Regions from separate parts of the Shewanella scandinavica genome, predicted to be linked through region 2. Evidence: riboswitches for the same ligand, from Rfam matches in the RefSeq annotation. Region 2 holds a riboswitch; the other holds the start of a gene.
What was found. Region 2 has a riboswitch for lysine ahead of lysC (lysine-sensitive aspartokinase 3). Riboswitches for the same ligand answer to the same signal wherever they lie in the genome.
Positions count from the first base shown of each region.

Region 1: linked by a shared signal. The riboswitch ahead of Q4Q50_RS01715 (Na+/H+ antiporter NhaC family protein) and the one ahead of lysC (lysine-sensitive aspartokinase 3) in region 2 are both predicted to bind lysine.

Region 1 is NZ_JAUOES010000002.1:49,335-54,390, reverse strand. It holds gene Q4Q50_RS01720 (M3 family metallopeptidase) at 1-817, shown strand, start outside; gene Q4Q50_RS01715 (Na+/H+ antiporter NhaC family protein) at 990-2,558, opposite strand; lysine riboswitch at 2,638-2,834, opposite strand; gene Q4Q50_RS01710 (electron transfer flavoprotein subunit alpha/FixB family protein) at 2,930-3,856, opposite strand; gene Q4Q50_RS01705 (electron transfer flavoprotein subunit beta/FixA family protein) at 3,857-4,606, opposite strand; gene Q4Q50_RS01700 (H-NS histone family protein) at 4,917-5,056, shown strand, end outside.
Region 2 is NZ_JAUOES010000004.1:199,457-204,512, forward strand. It holds gene Q4Q50_RS04800 (S9 family peptidase) at 1-617, shown strand, start outside; gene arcA (two-component system response regulator ArcA) at 953-1,669, opposite strand; gene Q4Q50_RS04810 (DUF3293 domain-containing protein) at 2,257-2,691, shown strand; lysine riboswitch at 2,793-2,967, shown strand; gene lysC (lysine-sensitive aspartokinase 3) at 3,118-4,473, shown strand; gene Q4Q50_RS04820 (succinylglutamate desuccinylase/aspartoacylase family protein) at 4,475-5,056, shown strand, end outside.

The DNA of each region.
Region 1 (5,056 bases), on a different contig from region 2:
CGCCGACTATTTTGCCCGTGAAGGTAAACGTGGCGGCGCTTGGATGAGTTCGTTTGTAGGCCAATCCTTCCTCGAAGGCACTAAGCCTGTCGTGGTTAACGTGATGAACATTAAGAAGGCACCAGAGGGTCAACCGACCTTCGTCAGCTACAACGAAGTCACCACTATGTTCCACGAAATGGGCCACGGCACCCACGGCATGTTCTCCAAAGTGACTTACCCAAGTCTGGCAGGCACTTCGGTTTCCCGTGACTTTGTAGAATTCCCATCAACCTTCGAAGAAGACTGGGCGGCCCATCCCAAAGTGTTGGCCAACTACGCTAAACACTATGAAACGGGCAAACCCATTCCCGATGAACTGCTGCAAAAACTGTTGAAATCAGGCAGCTTTAACCAAGGTTTCGATACGTTAGAATATATGGCTGCGGCGCTCGTAGACATGGAATGGCATTCATTAAGCCCAGATGCACAGTTGCAAGATGTCGCCACCTTTGAAGCCAATGCACTGAAAAAGCACGGCTTAAACATCAGCGCCGTGCCGCCACGCTATAAATCGACCTACTTTGCCCACGCCTTCCCCGGTGGTTACTCGGCAAGTTATTACGCGTATATGTGGAGTGAGATTTTAGCGGCGGATGCCTTTGCCTATGTGCAAACCCAAGGTGGTCTAAACCGTGAAATCGGCATGAAATACCGCAAAACTATTCGTGAAGTGGGCAACAGTATTGCACCAATGGAAGCCTACAAAAATTTCCGGGGACAAGAGCCAACGACACAAGGATTGCTAAAACGCCGCGGGCTAGACCAAACACTTTAAGCTACAAAAAACCTAAGCGGCAAGTAGCCTAAGTTAAGTACTGATAGCCTTAATGCGATTAGGTTAAAGATAGAGATAGAGCGTTAACCAAAAAATCAGCCAGCATAATGCTGGCTGATTTATTTTGACTTATTCGTAGTGAACCTTTGCCGTGCAAGGTTTCAATTAAGGTTTAGCTAATTGCGCCTTTAGATTTGATTTTTAGCACTATGATGCTAACCACAAACACCACACTACAGGCCACTAAACCTGCGACAACTGACTCAGTAAATCCAAGTACGACATAACCCGTTAAGCTAATAAACGCCGCAATCAATGCATACGGTAGCTGAGTGACCACATGGTCGATATGGTGACAACTCGCGCCCGTAGACGACAAAATCGTAGTATCGGAAATCGGTGAACAGTGATCGCCAAATACCGCGCCCGCCAGCACAGAAGCAAGCATAGGCAACATCATGCCAGTGTGACTTCCCATCGCCATATCCGCAGCAATCGGCAACATGATACCGAACGTGCCCCAGCTAGTACCGGTTGAGAACGCAGTAATACCCGCTAACACAAACATTAGGGCTGGCAAAAAGGCGAACGGAATATTGCCCGTCGCGAGACTTGCCATAAACTTGCCGGTTTCGAGTTGACCAATCACGCCTGCGATGGTCCAAGCAAACAACAGGATATAAATCGCTGGCAGCATAGAGCGAGCGCCCTGCACTATGCCTTTGACTATCATTGATTTCTCAACGCCTTGGACTAAATTCAATATCAGCGAAATCGCTAAACCGATTAATGCACCAAAGAAAAGGGATGAACTGACATCGGTTTTCTCAAACGCTGAAATAATATTAAATTCAATCCCTTCAGCGGCAAGCACTTGAGCGCCACTGTTGACCATAAAATACAGGGTCGCAAATACCAACACAGTAATCGGCAGGAATAAACCTAAGATCTTACCGGTTTCGGCTTCAGGTAAATCCGCATTGGCTCCAGGCGGTAATCCTTTTGACTCATCGTATAAATTACCACGCTGGGCATTGAGTTCATGCTCGCGCATTGGCCCAACATCTAATCCCATAAAGACAACGAAAAGTAATAATAACAAGGAGAAAATTGCATAGAAGTTCATTGGGATCATTTGAATAAAAATACTCAAATGGCCAGTATCAGCAAAACCATGGGCCGTTAATATTCCACCAATAAGTGCAATAATATACGCGCCCCAACTTGATACTGGTGAAATAACGCACACAGGTGCCGCAGTAGAATCTAATAAATAAGCTAACTTAGCGCGGGAAATATAATAACGGTCGGTAACAGGTCTAGCGACCGAACCTACGACTAAGCTATTGAAATAGTCGTCAATAAAAACCACACACCCTAAAAACATGGTTAATAATTTAGCGTCACGTTTATTACGTATATGTAAACGAGCCCAATCGGCAAAAGCCCGCGCGCTGCCACTTACGGTAATTAACGCTGTGATCATTCCCAGTACAATTAAGAAACCGAGAATATATAAGTTCCACGAATTAAAGCCTTCGCCCGTCCAAAAAAGTCCTTTAACGCCATTAAATACAAATTCACCCGTCGCTACAGGTGAAAATTGATTGAGCAATAAAGCACCAATTAAAATACCTAACCCCAAAGAAAGCAGTACACGGCGAGTTAAGATCGCCAACACAATAGCCACCGCAGGCGGCAGCAAGGAAAGTGCCGAATCGGCATAATTCATAACAGTCATTGATTATTATCTTCGTTAAATACGAATGGAGGGCGACTGAACTGGTGGGGAAAGGCAATAGATACCCAAGGTCACCTGTCCTATCAGTAGCGCTCCATAGTAACTATTTCCAATATCCGTATCGGAAAATACTATGGCAGTGTTGCACCTATTAGATACAACCCCAGCAGTTGATCGTGATAAATCGAACCACTTCGGCACCAAATCCTTTCGCAATCGATCAACGGAATCACCCTACTGATCACTACTAATATTTGGCGCGCCTCTACTTCTAAGAACGCCCTTACGCGGGCGTGAGGCACATAAAAACATAAGCGGCTTAGCAGATGCTACCGCAAAGCCACTTAATGTGACCTAAATCACAGATTAAATCAACCGAGACTTGTGATCAGCTCAGGAACCGCCTCAAATAAGTCCGCAACTAAGCCATAATCGGCAACTTGGAAAATTGGCGCTTCCGCGTCTTTGTTAATAGCAACGATAACTTTTGCGTCTTTCATGCCCGCTAAATGTTGAATCGCGCCAGAAATCCCCACGGCAATATACAAGTTAGGCGCAACGATTTTACCGGTTTGACCGACTTGTAAATCGTTAGGCACAAAGCCAGCGTCAACTGCCGCGCGTGATGCGCCAACCGCAGCACCAAGCTTGTCAGCAAGCTGCTCTAAAATGCCGAAGTTTTCACCACTGCCCATACCACGGCCGCCAGAAACGATAATGCCAGCATTACCTAATTCTGGACGGGCTGATACCGTCAAGGATTGAGAAACAAACTGAGTTCTCGCTTCAAACACTTTATCGAGTGTCGTCACAGCCGCGCTGTTACCTTCTGGCGCAGCATCAAAAGCACTGGCGCGTACTGTCATCACTTTGATGGCATCATGGCTTTGCACTGTCGCTAAGGCGTTACCCGCATACACAGGGCGCACAAAAGTGTCCGCACTGACGACGGTAATGACTTCAGAGATTTGCGCAACATCTAATAATGCTGCCACACGCGGAAGCGTGTCCTTCCCTAAGCTCGAAGCAGAAGCCAGAATGTGGCCATAGTTTGGCGCTAAGTCCACCAGCAATTTGGCAAAATTTTCCGCTAAATGCGCTTCATACACGCTAACATCGGCAACGAGCACTTGGCTAACGCCTTGTAGTGCTTGTGCAGCTTGGACAACCGCGCCACATTGGTGACCCGCAACCAGTACATGCACTTCATCGCCAATGGCGCGAGCGGCAGTGACGATTTTTGCCGTATCAAGTTTCAGTGCGGCATTATCATGTTCAGCTAATACTAAAATGGCCATTTAGATCACCTTCGCTTCATTTTTTAACTTTTCAACTAGCTCAGCTACCGACGCTACCATAATGCCTGCTTTACGCTCTGCTGGCGGAGTGACCTTCACAACCGTTTGGTGACTCTTTAACGTCACGCCCAAATCAGCCACAGTAAAGACTTCTAATGGCTTACGCTTGGCTTTCATAATGTTAGGCAGTGAAGCATAACGAGGTTCGTTCAAACGTAGATCGGCAGTCACGACTGCAGGTAACGGCATAAGTAAGGTTTGCATACCACCGTCAACTTCGCGAGCAACTTGCACAGATTGACCTTCCAATTTGATTTCAGAAGCAAAGGTCGCCTGTGGCATATCCATCAGCGCCGCGAACATTTGACCAGTTTGATTGTTATCGCCATCGATAGATTGCTTACCAAAAATCACCAGTTCAGCTTGTTCTTTGTCTTGTACCGCTTTGAGCAATTTGGCGATAGATACTGGCACCAGTTCTTCTTCAGTATCGATATGAATCGCACGGTCTGCGCCTAATGCGAGCGCGGTACGTAATTGTTCTTGCACGGCTTTATTACCAATACTGACAACAACCACTTCAGTAGCGCTACCCGCTTCTTTTAAACGAACCGCTTCTTCTACTGCGATTTCACAAAAAGGGTTCAACGCCATTTTTAGGTTTGCAGTGTCAACACTTGTATTGTCAGCTTTGACCCTGACCTTCACATTGGCATCAACAACGCGCTTAACGGGCACCAATACTTTCATAGGGTTTCCTTCCTACACTTTCATGTACATGGACAAAACATTGGTTAATACCAATGCAGGATAGAGCAACTTTACGTCCTGTTAACGTTAACGTCAACCAAAGTCAAACGCCTGTTTGCATTTTTTAATCCGCGCAACGGCTACTTTTTTGGACACTTATTTGAGTAAATAAGAAAAGTTCAAAATATAAATAATATTTAATTTACTTAAAACGCATAATTTTATTTGATTCGAGCTATATTAGTTTCTATCATTTAGGTGTTGTTCACCATTATCCTGTATTAAAAATTAGAGTGGGACGAAAATAGATATGAGCGAATTTTTAGAGATATTAACTCACGGCCGTCGTTTTAAAGCAGCAGTTAAAGAACTTAGCGTTGAAGAGTTACGTGATTTAGCCGATAAATTAGATAAAATTTTAGTAGAACGCGAGTCTATGGCTGAGGAAGA
Region 2 (5,056 bases):
AGCAGGACTACTTTACCCAGTATCTGGTGCAACAAGGGTATGTGGTATTCCAATTAGATAACCGCGGCAGCGCCCACAGAGGCACTCGGTTTGAGCAGGTGATTTACCGTCATTTGGGCGAAGCTGAAGTGAATGATCAAAAAGTGGGGGTGGAGTATTTACGCAGTTTGCCCTTTGTCGATGCCGATAATGTGGCGATTTACGGCCACAGCTACGGCGGTTATATGGCTTTGATGAGTTTATTTAAGGCGCCAGATTACTTTAAAGCCGCGATTTCGGGCGCACCTGTGACCGACTGGCGCTTGTATGACACCCATTATACTGAGCGTTACTTAGGTCACCCCGAAGCTAATGAAAAGGGTTATGAAGCCAGCAGCGTGTTTCCTTACGTGAAAAACTATCAAGCAGGTCTATTGATGTATCACGGCATGGCTGACGATAACGTCTTGTTTGAAAACAGCACTCGGGTTTATAAAGCGCTGCAGGATGAAGGCAAATTATTCCAGATGATCGATTATCCGGGATCTAAACATTCGATGCGTGGCGAGAAAGTGCGTAATCACTTATACCGCTCATTAGCGGATTTCCTCGATAGACAGCTGAAAAGCGCTAAGTAGCGCGAGATAGAGAGTGGGTCTGCTTGCGTATGCTGCTATGCCTTACGTATACGTTGTAGGCTCGCTCCTTGTTTAGCGCTTACATCACTCGCTCTCATTAGCGCTGATTGGTTGAGCTTATTTTATAATTATGCTGCTGTTTTATAAATATTTTTGTTTCTATTTTGGACATCGGCTTTGCCATCAACCTGACTCTTAACTCTGTAAGCGTCGCCTATTAATCTGATTCGCTAAATTTTAGGCATAAAAAAACCAGATCCTAGGATCTGGTTTTTTGTGAATCGATTCTTATCGAATCAATCCTGTTGCTAATGCGATTGTCGCTTAGCGGGCAATTAGCCTTCTAAGTTACCGCAAAAGCGATAGCCTTCACCGTGAATAGTCGCGATGATTTCTGGCGTATCTGGCAAGCTTTCGAAATGCTTACGGATACGACGGATAGTCACGTCTACAGTACGATCGTGTGGCTTAAGTTCACGGCCAGTCATTTTCATCAGTAGATCGGCACGAGTCAAAATTTTGCCTGGGTTTTCAACAAAGTGCAGCATAGCGCGGAATTCGCTACGTGGCAGTTTGTAAGATTCACCCTGTGGGCTCACTAATGAACGGCTGTTGATCTCTAAGCTCCAATCGTTGAAGCGATAGTATTCTACTGAGCTCTTTTCTTCGACTTCGGCACCAGCGCTGTTGACGCGAGTCAGAAGGTTACGAGCACGAATCGTCAATTCACGTGGGTTGAACGGCTTGGTAATATAATCGTCCGCGCCAATTTCAAGTCCAAGGATTTTGTCGACTTCGTTGTCACGACCTGTCAGGAAGATCAGACCTATGTTGTTGATTTCACGTAGTTCACGTGCCAACAACAGGCCATTCTTGCCTGGCAAGTTAATGTCCATAACGACCAAGTTAATTTTGTTTTCCTGCATAGCCTTATGCATTTCTGCGCCATCATTGGCCTCAGTTACCACATACCCTTCTGCCTCGAAAATACTTCTCAGCGTGTTACGGGTAACGGCTTCATCTTCAACGATCAGAATGTGCGGATTTTGCATATTATTTACCTAAATTTTAATCAGTTTATACTAACCAATAAGAGCAACTTACTTCGGGCTCTTATATTCATAAAAGCGTTGATACTTCCTTGAACTGCTTTGTGCTCAAAAGGAAAATCTTTACGGTGACATCTATATCTGGATGTAGATTAAGTGCACGTTTAAGTGTAATACGAGAAAACGTAATCAGTACCAACTTCGATAAGCAATAGTTAGAATAAGTTCCTTAACTATTGTTTTTTTAAATGTTTAAAAGACAAATCAAATGTAGAACACATTTTAAACAGATGCCCGGTCAGTTCACGTTACTTAAAGCGATATATGTAACAAACTGTATTGAACGATAAGCATCTTGCTCAATCTGTTTCAACTCACCAGTACGCACATTGTACTCGTTTTAGTCATTTGTTAACAAATGAAATGTTAACAAATTTTAGGTGAGTCGGGGTTTTTACCATGATATTTACTTTAGCTATTGATTAGTATAACTAATGTATTTGCCATTCCTGTGAGCCAGTTCACGCCTCTTTGGATTTTACAATCACTCTGCTACACTAGCTTGGGTTCATTTTTCGATTAGACTACCAATGGACAATACGACTCAAGATTTGTGGCAATGTTACCAAGCGCCGTTATTTTTGCTGACTCAAGCATTATCCTGTGATTTTTCCTTTGCTGTTATTACCGCTCATAATCCTGCTTCAAAGCTGCTTTCTCCCAGTCAAAACCGTTTACTCGATCGCCAACTTCTCCGTGAAATTGAATTACTCGGCAGTCCCTATCGTGCTTTAGTGGGCGCGGCGCCGGATTTATCCCACATGGAAAAAAGCTGGGCCGTGTTTATCGATAGAACGATGGCGCTGCAATTGGGGAAGAAATTTAATCAATACGCGATTTATGTAGTCGAACAAGGGGAGGTGAGCTTAGTGCCATGCACTTTGGCCGGACATGATGAAGTGTGTTTAGGCAAATTTAGTGATTATGTGCAGCTGGTATACGAGTTACCCGATTTAAGCACTTAATTGTTTTCAAAAGATTTTAGTTAAATTATTCATTTGTTATGAAATTAGCATTGACTTCATTAGGGGTTTATTGCTACTTTTTTCGTCCCTTTCCCTAGGAAAGGAACAGAAGAGGAGCGTTAACTAGGTAGTCGGTCAGAGGAGCACAAACTCCAGCGATGACTGATGAGGGAGATTAACGCCGAGGCATAGATATGGTTGCTGCATATTTATGTCGGTCGCTCAGGCTGAATCCTGACGATTGTCACCTGTAATTGGTGGAGAGCTTCTGGTGACGATTGCTGTTTCCCTTCTTTTGGGGTGCGTTATCATTGAGCACCAGGCTCTTCGAACGAAGTTAGTTCGGAGTGTGATCATGTTAGTTAATCAATATTTTATTCAATCTGCGTTTATTTCTTGGCCTACGTGTTTCACGGAGGTGCGCTAATGTCCCTCGTTGTCGCAAAATTTGGTGGCACCTCAGTCGCCGACTATAACGCTATGAATCGCTGTGCCGACATAGTGTTAGCTAATCCTCATTGTCGTTTAGTCGTGGTCAGCGCATCGAGTGGCGTAACCAATCTGTTAGTGGAATTGACCCAAGAATCGATTAACGACGATGGTCGATTACAGCGATTAAAACAAATTGCCCAAATTCAATATGCGATTTTAGATAAGCTCGGTCGCCCTAACGATGTGGCCGCCGCATTAGATAAATTATTGAGTCGCATGTCAGTATTGAGTGACGCGCTCGCATCACAACGCAGCAAAGCGACCATGGATGAGTTGTTGTCCCTCGGTGAGCAATGTTCTTCGGCGTTGTTTTCGGCGGTGATCCGCGAGAAAGGTGTTAACTCTAGTGCCTTCGATGTGCGTCGAGTATTACGTACCGACAGCCATTTTGGCCGCGCGGAACCCCAGGTTGACCAGATTGCGATTTTAGCTCGTGATTATCTACAGCCACTGTTAGCGGAACAAGTGATTGTCACACAAGGCTTTATCGGTGCCGATGAAGCAGGTCAAACGACCACATTAGGCCGCGGTGGTAGTGATTATTCTGCTGCGTTGTTAGCCGAAGCGTTACGCGCCTCAGCGGTCGAGATTTGGACCGATGTAGCGGGGATTTATACAACCGATCCGCGTCTTGCGCCCAATGCTTTTCCGATTGCCGAGATCAGCTTTAATGAAGCCGCCGAGATGGCGACCTTTGGTGCCAAGGTATTGCATCCTGCGACCATTCTTCCTGCCGTTCGTCAGCAAATTCAAGTGTTTGTGGGTTCAAGTAAAGAGCCTGAAAAGGGCGGGACTTGGATCCGCCATCAAGTGGAAGATGCACCCGTATTTCGCGCTGTGGCTTTGCGCCGCGACCAAACCCTGTTAAATCTTCACAGTTTGCAGATGTTGCATGCACAGGGCTTTTTAGCGGAAACCTTTGCGACATTAGCGCGACATAAGATCAGTGTGGATTTAATTACCACCTCAGAAGTGAACGTGTCTCTAACCCTCGATAAAACCGGTTCAGATTCTAGCGGTCAAGGTCTGTTGAGTGAGGCACTGTTGCAAGAATTATCACAGCATTGCCGAGTGCGCGTCGAAGATGGATTAGCCTTAGTGGCGATTATCGGTAACCGTATTGCGACCACGCCGGGTATTTGTCGCCGTGTGTTTGAAGTGCTTGAGCCACACAATGTGCGGATGATTTGCCAAGGCGCCAGCCCACATAACCTGTGTGTGTTAGTGACAGAATCGGAAGCGGCACAAGTGGTGAAATCGCTGCATCAAAATCTGTTCGAAGGCGCTTAATATGCTGCCGATAACATCGTCTCTGCAAATTGGCGAGCTTGCCGCAGGGCAAGCGCTCACCTTGCCTATTTACCATTTTAAGCCGAGCGACGATAAGGCGACTGGCCCCAAAGTGTATATTCAGGCCAATGTCCACGGCGCTGAAGTGCAAGGTAATGCGGTGATTTATCAGTTGATGAAGCAGCTTGAACTCTGTGACATCCGCGGTGAAATCACCTTAGTGCCATTAGCCAATCCCCTTGGGATCAACCAAAAAAGTGGTGAGTTTACCCTCGGCCGATTTGACCCTATTACGGGGGCGAACTGGAATCGTGAGTATTTGAATCATGCTATCGATTTGCCGACTTGGTATAGCGAACATGCCAAGCTGAGTGATAGCGAGCTGATCCAAGCTTATCGCAGTACTTTGGTTGAAGCTTGTCAGCAAAAGTTGCGTCACGAATGGGGCATTACTACTGGCCATAGGCTTGCGGTTAATCTGCAGATTATGGCCCACGGCGCGGATATAGTGCTCGATCTACACACGGGGCCTAAATCCTGTAAGCATTTGTATTGTCCGGAATATGACTTAGCTGCTGCGCTG